DNA from 4 places in the Pseudoalteromonas sp. RB2-MNA-CIBAN-0110 genome. Region 4 is predicted to be linked to each of the others. Evidence: predicted binding sites of a transcription regulator. Region 4 holds the regulator's gene; each other region holds the start of a gene.
The links. Region 4 encodes sigma-54, which starts transcription at its own class of promoters, with help from an activator protein. Its sites were predicted from a motif close to GTTGGCACGNNNNTNGNNT; they were not measured.
Positions count from the first base shown of each region.

Region 1 (4,202 bases), on a different contig from region 4:
AATATCAAATACTATTACAGGATAAATATTATGAAACAACAGGATATTAAAACTGAAGAAAAGTTTATGAGTCAAAATATATGGCTTAGTATAAGCACAGGCATGGTTTGTTTACTTCTCAGTGTTTACTCACTAATAAAGCACGATAACGAAGGGTTATTATTTGTTGGATTGGGCGTTTCTTTTTATATGGTTATAGTGATTATTTACCTCATTAAAGGAGGCTTTCCGTTAAAAATGTATTTTCAATACGCTTGTAAAGATGAGTTTCTAAACACCATCGATACTAATGCCTTTAAACATACAAGTTTTGCATTTGGATTTTGCCTTCTGGGTGTTTTTTATAAAGGCGATGAAATAGCTAGCGAGGTCTCGCATGCAACTATGGCGGTATTCTACCTAGGTATCGTGCTTTTGGTATATGGCGCTTCATTGCTTTGGCAAAGTCGTGATTAGGAGTGGATATGCAAAATAACATAGCAAAGTATCGAAAAGAGGCTGGGCTTTCACAGCAAGAACTTGCTGATGCTATTAACGTGTCGCGCAAAACAATAAGTACAGTAGAAACAAACCGGTTTACGCCGTCGGTAATAATTGCTCTAAAAATAGCAAAGCATTTTAATATCTCAGTCGAAAGCCTCTTTGTACTGGATGAAAATGATTGATACATGTTAAAGCATTAGTCTCATTTTATTAGCAAAAATACCGATTTAGTCACTTCAATTACAACGTATGGAGGACAGCGCTGTTGTTATTAGCGTAATTGCGCTAAAATAGACCAGCAAAAAAATATATATCTAAACCGGAGATTCTACAAGGCATGAAAAAACTGCTAATTTCACCGTCAAAAATGACGCTAGGCGAACAAGAAAATCAAATCTATCAGAACATTCTGAAGCAATCTTCAGAGTTAAGCCTTAACCTTATGGCCGTGAAAGTAGAAAACCACCCTGATGATTTTTTACCTTGGTGTTACGAATTGCTAAGTGCAAGCAGAGATCGTATGAACTACGATTTACTAGAGTCACAGCAGTTACCAGTACTTAAGAAGCTACACGATCAGCTTATTTCAGCTATCAGCTTTTTACAGGTTAAAACTTTACGTATTGCTCCGTGGCCTGTTGTAAGTGTATTTGTAGAACAACACAAAGATGTTATTGCACTTGATGAACAGCTTCGTTTGGTAGACTACATTAAAAGCATTCGTGAACAATCTCTTAAAGATATGATTCCTGAAGACTTACTTGCGTTTAGCGGTAAGCACATGGCATCACTTGATCCAAGCACATACAACTTTGACGTTGAATGGTTTGCATCTACAAAGAGTGCAAAGAGCTTCCATCAAATGCTTGGTGATTTACCAGGTGCTTTTGACGATGCACTAGTGAATATTCCACTTGAAGGTGATATTACTCAATACGAATATCAACAATTTGTTGCTGCTTATTCAAAAATATTCACCGACAACAACGAAAAACCAACACTTGCGCCTGCAACACGACTGCTTGCAATGCGTCGCCCTGATTTATTTACTCCGATTACAAATAATCGATTAGATGCATTATGTGGTGCCCTTGGTGTTTCTAAACTTAAAAATAGTGATTTTGAGCGTTACTGGCAAGATATCGTAAAAGGTATTCAAGCTATGTCATGGTACAAAATGGCTAAACCTAGTAACGAGTTAGAAGAACAATTGGTTGCTATTAAAGCATTAATTCCATGTTTCTTTCACTACGCTGATGCTAAAACACCAGATAACTCTAACTACATTAAACTGCTAACCAAGCCTAAACGTACTACAACTACAACAGGTAAAACTCAGCGTAGAGGTAAAGAGTCTGCAGAAATATTAGTAGACCGTGCTCTTGCTGCTGACGATATTCCTGAACACATTCGCAGTAAACGTGATTCAATTGTGAGTGAAGTACAAAAAGGTCGCAGCGTAAACGAAACAATTAGCCTTATGCGCACTATATTCGGTTAAAATCTTCTAATTTAGCCGTACTTTTATGGTGCGGCTAGGTTAATTTATGCACCAGCAATGTGCGCAACATCTTCCTTCATGTTATATCCCCATCCTATTCATAAAATTCAAGCTCATGTTTTTAATAAATAAAAAATAATTTTTAATAAAAAATAATGAAGCTGGCACATACAGTGCAATTATCCCGTTAGTTAAACAATAAAAAGCCGTCAGCCTAAAGGTTCAGATTACATAATAAAAACCTTGGCGAGCAAAAATCATATAACGGGAAATGGACATGCTAAAACTAAAAAAAACCATCGCTATCAGTGCTATAGCATTAATGGGCGCAACATCTTTAACGTCAACAGCCGTACATGCTGAAGTAACAGCAAACGCAGCGGCAACATCAAACTACTTATGGCGTGGTCAAGAGCAAACTGGGGGCGATGCAGCTATTTCAGGCGGTATTGATTACGCCAATGAATCGGGCTTTTATGCAGGTACTTGGGCTTCAAATGCATCGTGGGCAGATGAAATGACCTATGAGCTTGATTTATACGCAGGCTTTGGTGGCGACATTAACGAAAGCGTTAGCTACGATGTTGGCTATATTTATTACGCTTACCCAGATGCCGCTTCTGAGGCTGACGCAGATTTCTCTGAAATTTACGGTAGCATCAGTGTTGAAGGCTTTACATTTGGTGCTTCAGTACTTGCAACATCAGCTGCAAGTGGTGATGGTACAGACTTTGGTGATTCACTTTACCTAACAGCTGATTACGGTTTTGCTGTTGGCAGTAACGGCACTGAAATGGCACTTCACTTAGGCCACTACTCTGGTGACTTTATTGGCGATGACAATATTCTAGATTACGGTGTATCAATTTCGAAAGATGGTTTCACTTTTGGTTTATCTGATACAGATATGGATGATTCAGATATTAAAGCTTACGTTGCTTATTCTGTAGACTTTAATTTATAAGAAAGAATGTGTTACTTGCTGCGACACGAAGGGCCTTTTGGCCCTTTTCTCGTTTTTGAACAAGACCCCTCACATCTGTTAACAAACCGTTACAATTGAATAAAAACAATACATACATTTTCCTTTATTCTATTACTTAGTCACTGGGCATTTATAACTGCCTAGCCATAAAATAGGTATAAAGGAATAATAATGAAATCACCTAACGCTTTTAGCGCCCTACTCGATATTTATATAAATCCTAGTAAAGCTTTCAATGGTGTTGAACACGCCAAAGGTTGGTCATGGTTAGCATTTATATGTATTACCCTTGCTAGTATCGCTAGTGTTTATATTTTTTACTCTAGTGTTGATATGCAGTTTTTGATTAATGAGCAAGTAGCAGCATCAAGTATAGATGCAACAATTGGCGAGCAAAAAGCAATTCGTCAAAGTATAGAGCTAAATGCAGAAAACCAAATTTGGTTTGCTCTGTTTGGCGGCGTAATTGCGCTGGCTATCATGAATGCACTCATGGCACTTTATTATATGCTTGTGGCTAAACAAGATCCTGAATCAGAACATAGCTACGGAGCTTGGTATGGATTCTCTACCTGGACAATGATGCCAGTTGTTATTTCAAGCCTAGGCACAATTGCTCTTGTACTAAGTGCAAGTACAGATCAAATATCTCAACAAGCCGTATTTAGCTACGCATCTATTAACCAATTAATAATAGGACTTGAAATTGGTCATCCTTTTTATAGCTTATTAGAATCAATAAACTTATTTAGCTTTTGGAGCATTGCACTGGGAATGATCGGCTTAAAATGCTGGACTAATTTTTCAACTAACAAAGCACTCCTATTCTCTGCACTTCCTTCAATCATTATTTTTGGTATTTGGGCAGTCATTGCAGCAATGTAACCACTAGATGGGGGTATGTATTGCCTCCGCATTACTTAATTCACGGATAGATAAAAATGAAAAAAGCAATAATCATCACACTCGCTGTAGGCGCATTTATAGCCCTAATTGTGTCAAAGCAAATTTCTGGCGATGAAAAACAAGCCGAAGTAAATATTGCTCAAGTAGAGCTTGGCGACATTACTGACTCAATAATGGCTTCAGGTAATTTAGTTTTTAATACACAAGTGCAATTACGCTCTGAAGTGACAGGCCGAGTCGATAAAATATTTGTTCAAGAAGGCCAAGGAGTGAAACAAGGTGACATGTTAATGCGCCTTGATACAACTGCTTTTGAATCAGAAGTTA
Region 1 covers NZ_JBEOOQ010000031.1:44,664-48,865, reverse strand. Annotated here, with positions in the region: gene AAEY68_RS14850 (hypothetical protein) at 31-456, shown strand; gene AAEY68_RS14845 (helix-turn-helix transcriptional regulator) at 465-665, shown strand; gene AAEY68_RS14840 (hypothetical protein) at 821-1,984, shown strand; gene AAEY68_RS14835 (TorF family putative porin) at 2,262-2,948, shown strand; gene AAEY68_RS14830 (YIP1 family protein) at 3,141-3,854, shown strand; gene AAEY68_RS14825 (efflux RND transporter periplasmic adaptor subunit) at 3,911-4,202, shown strand, end outside.
Region 1: AAEY68_RS14835 (TorF family putative porin) is a predicted target of sigma-54. The motif match lies at 2,145-2,163, and genes of this name have one in related genera.

Region 2 (4,202 bases), on a different contig from region 4:
CTTGGCAAATGCGCTTTGATATTTTGCACACACCTTTTTACCGTAATAAAGCAGCTTACATAGTAGGACGTGTTGTTTCAAAAAGTGGTGTTCAGCCTTTTATAATCGCCGTATTACACGATGAAGATAACGGATTATATTTAGATGCACTTTTAACTAAATCGTCTCAAATGCGTGTCATTTTTGGCTTTGCCCGCGCCTACTTTATGGTAGAGACTCATGCGCCTTCAGCACTTGTCCGGTTTTTGAATCAGCTTATGCCAAACAAAACACTTGCTGAGCTCTATAATGCAGTGGGTTTTCACAAGCAGGGTAAAACTGAGTTTTATCGAGAGTTTTTAAATCACTTATCTCACTCAAGTGATGAGTTTACAATTGCACCGGGGACTCCCGGTATGGTGATGATGGTATTTACCCTTCCCTCATTTGGTTATGTTTTTAAAGTAATAAAAGACAAATTTGGTGAAAGTAAGCCCTTCGGCCGTGATACCGTATTAAAGCGTTATCAACTAGTAAAAAACCATGATCGCGTTGGCAGAATGGCCGATACCATAGAATATTCTAACGTCGTATTTCCTTTGGCGCGTTTTGATAGTAATTTACTTGCGCAATTACATAAAACAATTGGCTCATCAATGGTAATTGAAGGCGAATGGTTGATCATCAAGCATTTATATATTGAACGGCGAATGACACCTCTTAACTTGTTTTTAGAAAATGCTGATGAAGAAAGTGCCGCAGACGCGATTGAAGAATACGGGCAAGCTCTAAAAGAAATGATTGCCGTTAATATATTTCCTGGCGATATGCTCTTAAAAAACTTTGGTGTAAGCAAGCACAAACGTATTATTTTTTACGATTACGATGAAGTTCAATACCTAACAGATATGAACTTTAGAGCATTACCAAAAGCAAAGAGCTACGACGATTATTTAATGGATGAACAAAGTTACTCTGTTGCACCACAAGATGTATTCCCAGAGCAGTTATGTACATTTGTAATGCCTAATCCTATGTATAAAAAGTTTTTCCTCAGCACTCATCCAGAGCTTATAGATGTTAGCTTTTGGAAGCAGGCTCAACAAAATATAAAAAATGGGCAGGTAAGTCATATTTACCCTTACCCGACAGCACAGCGATTTATCCATCACTGGTAGACGCAAAGGACACACAATGAATATAAGTAAAATAGATTTAAATTTACTCGTTTATCTCGATACATTGCTTCGAGAATGCAATGTAACACGCGCTGCTAATCAATTGAGTATTACGCAGCCCGCAATGAGTAATGGCCTTAAACGTCTTCGTAACTTATTTAACGACCCTATTTTAGTTCGTACCAGCGATGGTATGGTCCCGACAGAGCGCGCTTTAGAGTTACAACCCGTTATTCGTGGCATATTAATGACGCTTGAAGAAACCCTAGCACCCAATAGAGAATTTGAGGCAAGCCAGAGTAAACGTGTATTTAGAATAATGGCCAGTGATTACGCTGCAAGTACGTTAGCGCCAAAGCTCTTAAGTAAACTACACGAAGAAGCCCCCGATACTACTTTAGATATACTCACACCAAGTGATGTAACCTTTCATGACGTAGAAAACGGCAAAGTAGATATGGCAATCAACCGCTTTGAAAACTTACCTCAGTCTTTTCATCATAAACGTATTTGGAAAGACAGTTTTTGCTGCTTAGTTAAGGCCGACAACCCTATTATTGAAAACTTTAGCCTCGACAGCTACTTAAAAGCGCGCCATATATGGGTGAGTAAAACAGGTTTTGGTGTAGGCGTGGGCATGGACCCTAAAGATGTGCAAAAACTTGGTTGGGTTGACGAAGCACTTGCCCACTTTGGTAAACATCGTAACATTGCCACTTTTACGCGTAACTACCATGTAGCGATTCATTTAGCTAAAGAGAAAAATTTGATTGCAACCCTTCCTTCAAAAGCCGCAAATATATATTTAGATGATCCGGGGCTTAAAATTTTAGAGCCACCATTTCCAATTCCTCCTTTTGAGCTTGATATGATTTGGAGCCCATTGTTACATCGCGATGCAAGTCACATTTGGTTACGTCAAAAAGTAGCTGAAGTAGCTGAAGAACTTAAATAACTTTATTACACAATATGATGTAAAAATTGCTAGGTTTAATATACCCGCCTAAACCTAGCAAATTTAAAAACCCATTTAAACCACTAACTATCAATAACTTAAATTAAATTTCAAATATTGGAACGTGCTTTGCTTTTATTAAATCGAACTATACATTCATTTAATAAAAGAGGTCATTATGAACACCCATCAAGGATCAGAAGTAAATCATATTACTGACATCATTCAAGTTATGAACAGCGGCATCGATTTTTATCAAAAAGCACAGGAAAAAGTTGAAGACCCTGCTATTGGCGCCCTTTTTCAGCGTATGATAGATGCCCGAAAAGTGAGTGTTGAGCGTTTGCAGCCATATGCAATTAATGAAAAAGGCGAACGCGAAGATGGTTCATCTTTCGCAGTTGAAGCACGTCGTGCATACACAGCCTTACTTACTACATTCACCTCACATAACGACAGCACGTATGTAAAAGAGCTTGAAGAAGTAGAAGATAAAACGCTTGTAGAAATTAAAGCCGCTATGGATAAACCACAACCGGCTGATTGCGAAGCTGCTCTGGCTAAAACATTATTAACGATGCAAAGCTGCCATGCAGAAATGAGCCGCATGCAAAAACATTAAGCTTACATAACGCATAAATACAACCCAGCCTAGCGCTGGGTTTTTTATTGCCTCTAATACCAACCTGCATAGATATTTAAGCAATTTAACGAATTAAATTACACTATAACGATGTTAAATAGACCCCATATATAAGCAAATTGGTATAAACACCACCTTATTTCGCCACATTTTGAATACATAATGAATACAAATATTTAATGTTATTAGAATATTTATTTAACCACGCTTTATTTTTGCTGTGCTAATTTTGTTAATAGGTACCTAAAACCTTGCTGTGGCGCCGCAGCATTTAATTAAAAATAAGGTCCAATATGAAAAGTAAACTAACTAAACTGCAAAATAATGCTGATGTAGATATGACCCCGATGTTAGACATAGTGTTCATATTACTAATTTTCTTTATTGTAACTACATCTTTTGTAAAACCTGTAGCTATTGAATTAAACCGACCACTCGACAGCCCTCAAATAGATAAGCCTGTTAAAAATGCTTTATTTAGAATTGATGAAAGCAACGGAGTATATTTTTCAGGGAGGTTAATTGATTTAGAGCAAGTTGCGACTAATTTAGCGATGTTCGCGGCTAAATATGAAATAAGTTCGGTACTTATAACCGCAGACGAAAACAGTACACATAATACTTTAATGAGTGTAATGAATAATATTAAGCAATACGATGATTATTCAATAAGTTTGATTTCTAAATAAAATCAGCCCAGGCTAAAACCAAAAAAAAGGGCCATACGGCCCTTTGAGTTAAATAACTAAAGGGAGGTTACTTAACCTAAATTCTGGCTAATAAATCTATCTCTAGCAGCTATTGTCAGCGTTAACTGCGTTGAATTTAATTGCAATAGGCCAGCTATTGACGCATAAATTCGCCTTGTTTTCACTGAAAATCTCTGGCTAGAGAAATCAAAGTTTAAATATCTTAACCAGAGTTCAGGTTATTAATTAAAAACGGTATTCTGCGCCTACGTAGTAGTAAGCACCGTTAAATCCAAATGGAGCAGAACGACGTGAGTAGTCAAACACACCTGAGCTACTTATTACTGTGTTGCCACTAGCATCCACAATAGTACCTGAGCGAGAGTTACCTATTTCGTTTTTATCTGGGTAAACATCAAACAAGTTATTTGCACCAATATTTACCGACAAATCTTCAGTAACGAAGTAGTTAACTTTAACGTCAGTTAAAATTTCTGCGCCATACGTTTGACGACCACCATCTTCTACTGTGTACTCACCAAAGCGATTAAGTGACAGGTTAACTGTCCAATCGTCACGTTGATAAAGCGCACTTAAGTTAATACGATCCTCTGGTTGCCACTCTTCAATAATAGAGATGTCTTCAGCTGAAAATATATCTTCTACGTTTACTGTCTCAAGGCTTGAGCCAGCAGGCGAAAATAACGATACAACATCTGTTTTAGTAAAGTTAGCTGCAAGTGTAAAATCAAGCGTGC
Region 2 covers NZ_JBEOOQ010000030.1:52,404-56,605, reverse strand. Annotated here, with positions in the region: gene aceK (bifunctional isocitrate dehydrogenase kinase/phosphatase) at 1-1,157, shown strand, start outside; gene AAEY68_RS14585 (LysR family transcriptional regulator) at 1,174-2,112, shown strand; gene AAEY68_RS14580 (ferritin-like domain-containing protein) at 2,291-2,734, shown strand; gene AAEY68_RS14575 (ExbD/TolR family protein) at 3,049-3,444, shown strand; gene AAEY68_RS14570 (TonB-dependent receptor plug domain-containing protein) at 3,691-4,202, opposite strand, start outside.
Region 2: AAEY68_RS14580 (ferritin-like domain-containing protein) is a predicted target of sigma-54. The motif match lies at 2,229-2,247, and genes of this name have one in related genera.

Region 3 (4,202 bases), on a different contig from region 4:
CCATTTTGGTCACGATGTTGGAGATTTAGTTCTTATTGCCTTTGCAAAAGCTGCAAAAGAAACACTATGTAATGATCATCAGTTTGGTCGTTACGGCGGCGAAGAATGGTTATTTGCACTAAATACGGTTGATGAACGAATAATTCGCGATATATTTAACCGACTCGCCATTAGCTTCGCCGAGCATTGCAGTAATATAGAAGACTTTCCTAGTGATACAAAAATCACCTTTAGTGCAGGGGCCTCTGTAAGTGGCCCTTTAAAAAGCACACTAGATGTTCTTATTAAGCATGCAGATAAATTACTTTATAAAGCAAAAGAAAACGGAAGAAACCAAGTCGTTGTTGATTAAATAAGCACAGCTAAAAGTATTGGCTCATTTACTTGACTAAAGTCCGTCTAAAACCATTTGTTTAATTTTATGTGCTTTTACAAAATGATCTAATTTATGGGTGTGTATCCACCAAGTAGCAGCTTCCATAAGTAGCTCTGGGTCGTCGTTTTTATTAGCAAAAAATGCATAAAAAGAAAGCCCTACATTTTCGCCTTTAGCTGCTATTTTTTTATCGCACACGGTAATTATTTTTGCTCTTAGTTCTTCCCTCATACATACCTTATTTAATTATATTTTTACTATTAAAATACGCCATTTAAAACGCTAACGATTAGCTGTAAAAGGCTTCTATCAACCAAGCCATGATTCTCAAGCTCTTTATTAGGCGTATTTACTTTTGCAGCTTTGCATTCATTATCTAATATCTCATTTTTACGTGTATCGGTTTCGTATGCAATATCTGCTTGTTCCATACATTTTGCCGAGCCTGCGTAAGGCTGTGCCGCACAAGCGCTTAGTAATAAAAAAAGTGGAATTGCTATCAATAATTGCTTCATAACTAATCCTATTTTTACGCAACTTATTTACTTTAAATTACAGCTGCAAGTTAGCCTATTTACTTTCTACCACCATTACAAAAAATTCAAAAAAGAACGTACCTATAGCATCAAAAAAAGTGTCATTTTTTTCATCCTTTTTAATTTGTGCGCTAATGCATTGATTATAAACTTCTGAGCTTGTTTGAGCGCCATTTCGATCAACCGTTTCAGCCTCTTCAATGCATAAGTTAGGGTCAGAACGTGGGGCTGTACTACAGGCACTTAGTAAAGCGCACAGCAATAATGCGGCGATGGGGCTTTTTATGTTCATCCTTAAACTATCCTATTAAGTTAACGTGCTACCTGCATTTATACCGATTGGTATTATATGTGGGAGTAATACATATAGATTGTACCTAAATAATGTTGCTACTTTATCACTACAATAAAATAAACAACCAGTAAATATTTGTAAGGTTCTGTAGGAATTTATACTCACTTTTATAATTGAACTACGTAAAAGCCTGAAATAATTGCATTCATATCACTGTAAAATTTACAGTGATAGCAGCCCAAAAATAAAAAATCAAAATAAAAACAATAAAATACATCAACTTAACATTTGGCATTTAGTTTGCTAGTTAGTGATATAAGCAAATAAATTGTAAAAGGATTAGTTATGAATATTTTTGAAGCACTACGTCATGACCATGACAAACAACGAGAATTGGTAGATGCGCTTATTCAAACGCACGGCGACACAGAGCAGCGCCACACGCTAATGGACGAGCTAAAAACAGAACTAGAACAACACGCAAAATTTGAAGAACGTTACTTTTACAACCCACTTATGTTTGATGACTTAACTCATGAAAAAGCGCGCCACAGCGTAGCTGAACATCACGAAATTGATGAATTAATTGAACAACTTGAAGATACCGAAATGAGCTCGTCTGCATGGTTAGTTGCAGCTAAAAAACTGCACCATTTAGTACATCATCATTTAAGTGAAGAAGAACACGAAGTATTTCAATTAGCGGGTAAAGCACTAACCGAAGGGCAAAAACAAAGCTTGGCAAAGCAGTATAACGATGCAATGCACTGATACTTTTTATTTGTGAGTAACTTTACTCACAAATAATTGAACCACCTTATATACACTCCCTTGTGTACTATTGGTTATAAGCCACTTGGCTTATAACCATTTTTTAAGCCTATGTGCTAACTCTTCTCTAGTAAGGGTGCTTCTGTCGGATCAAAAATTCGATACGCCACTAGCTTTAAACCATCGTTAATAAAAAACCACACCAAAGCGTATGCCCACACAGCAAGTGCCCATCCCCATCCTAGTGGGGTCATAAACACCCCATAAACAGCAATAAGTGTTGCTATAACTTGCGTGCCAAATACGGCGACCATTAATATAGCAGACGGTTTAATAGACCAAAATGGACCTCGGGTACGCGCTAAAAATATAGTCAAATGCCCTGCTACAGAAAGTAATAAGTACATTAATGTTTGAAGATGAGGACGGTCGAGTTCAAATACTTTATCTCCTAAGTAAAATAAACCAAAGGCTGCAATTGGCCCTACAATTCCCAGCACAGATGCAATACCTAAAACGAGCCGCATATTCCATGTTTCGGGCTTATTTTGATAATGTACATTGTCGTATGCAATAGACAAAATGGCGGCATCGTTAAGTAAAGCAAGCATCACAATCATGACTGCTGTTAACGGATAAAAGTTAAAAATTAATATCGCCATTGTCATAAAAAGTAATACGCGCAATGTTTCAGCAACCCTGTAAATAGCGTAACTGTTCATGCGTTGAAATATTTTTCGGCTTTCTTTAACTGCATCAATAATAACCGATAAGCCATCGGTCATTAACACAATTGATGCTGCTGAACGCGCTGCATCTGTAGCACCCGATACAGCAATGCCACAGTCAGCTTTTTTAAGTGCTGGCGCATCATTTACGCCATCTCCTGTCATACCAACAATGTGCCCTCTATGCTGAAGCACATCAATAATATGGTATTTATGCTCAGGGAATACTTGTGCGAATCCGTCAGCGCTCTCGATTGAGTCATCTAACTGTGTGGCTTGATGATGCTCAGTTGCACCAAATCCACTAGCATCAAGAATGTTTGTCCCTAAACCCAGTTTACTTGCAGTTTCGCGCGCAATGGCAACTTGGTCACCCGTGACCATTTTAACGCTCATACCCATTTCTTTTGCATCGGCAATGGTTTGTATTGCTTCTTCACGCGGTGGATCAAAAAGCGGCAATACACCTATAAATTGCCATTTACCTTGCTCGTCTGTTTTAGCAACCGCTAAAGAGCGAAACCCACGCGCTGCAAATTCATCTATCGATGCCTCAACTTGAGTTTTAACTGCCTCAATATTAGCCGACAAAGCTAAAATAACCTGCGGTGCACCTTTGGTCACTTTAAACGTTTTGCCATCATCATTTTTAACGATTGCTTCAGTACGTTTGCTCACAGGATCAAATGGCTGAAAATGCTCTATATGATAAGAATCTAGATGCTGCTCAGCTTTTATACTTTGTAATACTGCTAAGTCAATCGGATCGTTATTTTCTGAGCGAGATGCTAATGCCGCGTACAATATAACTTGCTCAGCAGAGCCTTTATTTATTGAGTTTTCGATATAAAACGGGTCACCTAACGTTAATAGGTTTTGTGTCAATGTGCCGGTTTTATCGGAACACAAAATATCAACACCTGCTAGCTCTTCAATTGCAGCTAAACGCGTTACAACCACTTGCTTTTTAGCCAATAAACGAGCGCCTACAGCCATAGTAACTGATAGCACTGTTGGCATGGCAACTGGTATTGCCGCAACGGTTAATACGAGTGCAAACTGTAATGTGGTGATCATTGGATCATCGCGAAACAAAGCAACAATAACTATAAGCAGTACTAAAGCCGCAGCAAGCATTATTAAATAATTACCAATTTTAAGCACTGCACGCTGAAAATGACTTGCGGTTCGCTCCCCTTGCACTAACTGTGCTGTTTTACCAAAAAAGGTATTAGCGCCGGTTGCGTAAACTATTGCTTCTATTTCACCTTGGCGAATAATAGAGCCCGAATAAACAGTTTCACCCGCCGACTTTACAACCGGTAACGACTCACCCGTAAGTGATGATTGATCTACTTCTACTGGATCACCATTTAGCAAACGCGCATCTGCAGGCACTATATCGCCCATCCGCATTCTAATAACATCACCCGGTACAAGTTCGCTGGCATTTAAATTTTGCCATTGAGTATCGCGGCGAACGCGTGCTTTGTTGG
Region 3 covers NZ_JBEOOQ010000006.1:105,154-109,355, reverse strand. Annotated here, with positions in the region: gene AAEY68_RS05525 (tetratricopeptide repeat-containing diguanylate cyclase) at 1-352, shown strand, start outside; gene AAEY68_RS05520 (DUF6500 family protein) at 389-607, opposite strand; gene AAEY68_RS05515 (hypothetical protein) at 637-891, opposite strand; gene AAEY68_RS05510 (hypothetical protein) at 947-1,204, opposite strand; gene AAEY68_RS05505 (hemerythrin domain-containing protein) at 1,553-1,978, shown strand; gene AAEY68_RS05500 (plasma-membrane proton-efflux P-type ATPase) at 2,095-4,202, opposite strand, start outside.
Region 3: AAEY68_RS05505 (hemerythrin domain-containing protein) is a predicted target of sigma-54. The motif match lies at 1,495-1,513, and genes of this name have one in related genera.

Region 4 (4,202 bases):
AGACAAACAATTAATTTTAGAAGGCAATGTGGTTGCCAAAAACTTAACCGATAACGCCATGATAGACAAAATCAATGCTGATAATATTCAGGTAGATATAAAGCTATTAACAATGCGTTCGGAGCAACCCGTTATCATCACTGGACCCAATTTAAAAATCACTGGTAAAGGCCTAGAAGCCGACTTAAAAACCGAAGTGATAAAACTAATTAACCATACGCGAACCATATATTATGACCAATAAAATATTAAAATCACTTATTATTCCTACACTTATACTAGCGTTTAATAGTAGTGCTGCAGAGCAAAACACGCAACCGACTGCAAATCAAATTTCAATAAGCGCCGATAAGCAAGAAGGTCAATTAAAAGCTAATGTCGGGATTTTTGAGAAAAACGTTGAAATTATTCACGGTAATCGCCGTATCACAGCCGACCGCTTAGAAGTACATAAACGCGATGAACTTGGTGATAATAAACAATTATTAATTGCTACAGGTAGCCCTGCGCACTTTGAAGAAAAGCAATCAGATGGCACGACTATGAGCGCCAGTGCTGACGAAGTACGTTATGATGTATCTAAGCGTTTTTTAACGCTTGTTGGTAATGCACAAGTATCGCAAGCGGGACAAAAAATAAATGCTAAAAGCATTACCTACGATATAGAGCAGCAGCTAATCAGTGCCGAAAAAGATGAAAACTCAACTGACCGCGTTCACACAATTTTAGTGCCAATCGAGACTAAAAAAAGTAAAAAAAGCGACAAAGGTCAACCATGAGCACATTAAAAGCAGAGCTATTAGCAAAGAGCTATAAAGGCCGTGAAGTTGTAAAAAACGTCGGCCTTGAAGTCAAAGCTGGCAGTATTGTTGGCTTACTTGGCCCTAACGGCGCAGGTAAAACCACCACGTTTTATATGATAGTAGGACTTGTACCTAGCGACAAAGGTAAAATATCGATAGACGATAACGATATTACTCTTTTACCTATGCATAGTCGTGCTAGATTAGGCATTGGCTACTTACCGCAAGAGTCTTCAATATTCAGAAAGCTGACTGTTTATCAAAACTTAATGGCCATTTTAGAAACGCGCAAAGAGTTAAATAAACAAGCTAGAGAAGACACTCTCGATAAATTATTAGATGAATTTAGCATACAACACATTCGTGATAGCCAAGGCATGGCATTGTCAGGTGGCGAACGTCGTCGTGTTGAAATAGCACGTGCGCTGGCAGCAGATCCTAAATTTATATTACTGGATGAACCATTTGCAGGTGTTGACCCGATTTCGGTGTTAGACATAAAGAAAATAATAGAACATCTTAAAAATCGTGGGATTGGTGTATTAATTACCGATCATAACGTAAGAGAAACCCTTGATGTTTGTGAAAAAGCCTACATTGTTTCTCATGGGGAGCTGATTGCATCAGGTACTCCAGAACACGTATTAAATGATAAAACAGTACGCGATGTTTACTTAGGCGAGCAATTTAGGCTGTAACATTTACGCCATGTCTTTAAGCATCTGCTAGTATTAATTATAACAACATAAAAGGATTGTTAGAGATACATGAGGCAATCACTACAGCTGCGCATGGGCCAGCAACTTACAATGACTCCACAGCTGCAACAAGCTATTCGTTTGTTGCAACTCAGTACATTGGATCTCCAGCAAGAAATACAAGAAGCTCTCGACAGCAACCCGCTATTAGAGGTTGAAGAAGCAGACTATTCAGAAGACGCTGCAGGTAAAAACGAGCAAAAAGCAGATACAGATGACATAACTGTTAGCGCATCTGCCGATGATGCTCCAAGCGAATACGAACAAGATAGTGGTGAAGCACTTGCAAAAGACACGCTAAGTGACGACATGGCTATGGATGTTAGTTGGGATGAGTACATGAGTGCCGCCCCAGCAGCATCATCGGGTCCGATGCCTGAAGACGAATCAATATACCAAGGCGCCTCTACTGAAACGCTCCATGAGTATTTAATGTGGCAGTTACAACTAACGCCATTTAGCCCTACAGACGAAGCTATTGCTATTGCTATTGTAGAAGCCGTCGATGATTCAGGTATTTTAACACTAAGCTGCGAAGAGATTTTAGAAAGCTTTAATCAAGAAAACGAAGATGATAACGAAGTCGAACTTGATGAAATTGAAGCTGTATTAAAACGCATCCAACTGTTTGATCCTGTTGGTATTGCTGCACGTAGTTTACAAGAGTGTTTGTGTATTCAGCTAAACCAGTTTGATAAAGAAACACCTTACATTAATGAAACAAAAATGATTTTAACCGAGCATATTGATTTATTAGCTGCTCGTGACTATCGTACATTAATGAAGAAAACTAAGCTCAAAGAAGAAGAGCTTAAAGAAGTAATGACATTAATACATACTCTTAGCCCTAAACCTGCAGATACTATTGTAAGAGAAGAATCTGAGTATGTTATTCCTGATGTGTCAGTTAAAAAAATCAAAGGCCGCTGGGTTGTTGAGTTAAACCCAGACAGCATGCCTAAAATTCGTGTTAATAGCCAATACGCGGCAATGTCTCGCACTGTAAAATCCAGTGGTGACAGCCAGTTTATTCGCTCGCATTTACAAGAAGCTAAATGGTTTATTAAAAGCTTAGAAAGTAGAAACGACACGCTATTAAAAGTAACAAATTGTATTGTTAAGCAACAACAAGGCTTTTTTGAACACGGTCCTGAAGCCATGAAACCAATGGTTTTAAATGATGTTGCTGAAATGGTAGAAATGCACGAATCAACAATTTCGCGCGTAACAACCCAAAAGTATATGCACACACCCCGTGGTATATTTGAGCTTAAATATTTTTTCTCAAGCCATGTAAGCACCGAAAACGGTGGTGAATGTTCATCTACAGCAATCCGTGCGCTTATCCGAAAATTAATCGCAGCAGAAAATTCAGCAAAACCATTGAGTGATAGCAAAATAGCGGATATATTGGCTGAGCAAGGAATTAAAGTAGCGAGACGTACAATCGCAAAATACCGCGAATCTCTGGCTATTCCACCGTCAAATCAACGTAAAAGTTTGATTTAAGACGCAAAAAAAGAGGGTAATGCTTATGCAACTAAACTTAACTGGTCGTCACGTAGAATTAACCGATTCACTAAGAGACTATATTAATACCAAATTTGCGAAGCTAGAAAGACACTCTGATCATATTAATAATGTTCATGTCATTCTCGATGTAGAAAAATTAAATCAAAAAGCAGAAGCCACCATACACGTAAGCGGTGCTGAGCTATTTGCCTCTACAGAACATCAAGATATGTATGCCGCCATTGACTCGTTGATCGACAAGCTCGATCGACAAGTAATTAAACACAAAGAGAAGCTTGCTCGACACTAATATGATGAAATTAAGCTCACTTATATGCCAGGACTGCAGCAAAGCTGCGGTCCTTTTTAATAGCAAAAAAAGAATTTTAGAGTTCATTAGCGAACTTGCTCACGACAAACTTCCGTATTTACCGCAACAAGATATTCTTAATGCTTTAATGAGCAGAGAGAAACTCGGTAGTACAGGTATAGGGCGTGGCATTGCCATTCCTCATGGAAGAATGAGCGGTGCAGAAGAGCCTTTGGCTTTAGTACTCGTTAGCGAAACTCCAATAAATTTTGATGCAATCGATAATCGCCCTGTTGATATTTTCGTCGCACTCATCGTACCAGATGGCGATAACCAGCAGCACTTAAAGACTCTAGCAACCATTGCTGATAAACTAAACAACAAAGATTTTTGTAAACAGTTACGCAGTGCAAAATCAGATACTGAGCTTTACCAAGTTATTGTCAATCAATCATAGTTTTATAAAGGGTGTTAAATGGAGTTAATTATCATAAGCGGCCGCTCTGGTTCTGGAAAGTCGGTTGCTTTACGCGTTGTAGAAGATTTAGGTTATTATTGCGTAGATAATATTCCAGTTAACTTGCTTCCTTCATTAGTTCGCAGTGTGTCTGATAGCTATGATAAAATTGCTGTTAGCATTGATGTGCGTAACATCCCTAAGCAACAAGATGAATTTAACGATATTCTTGAATACTTGCCTGGCTTTGCAAAACCTACTTTATTTTATTTAGATAGCGACGATCAAACATTGATCAAACGTTTTTCTGAAACTCGTAGATTACACCCACTATCAATTGACTCGTTGCCTCTTGATTTAGC
Region 4 covers NZ_JBEOOQ010000014.1:70,440-74,641, forward strand. Annotated here, with positions in the region: gene lptC (LPS export ABC transporter periplasmic protein LptC) at 1-244, shown strand, start outside; gene lptA (lipopolysaccharide transport periplasmic protein LptA) at 234-779, shown strand; gene lptB (LPS export ABC transporter ATP-binding protein) at 776-1,501, shown strand; gene AAEY68_RS09155 (RNA polymerase factor sigma-54) at 1,571-3,070, shown strand; gene hpf (ribosome hibernation promoting factor) at 3,096-3,383, shown strand; gene ptsN (PTS IIA-like nitrogen regulatory protein PtsN) at 3,388-3,840, shown strand; gene rapZ (RNase adapter RapZ) at 3,859-4,202, shown strand, end outside.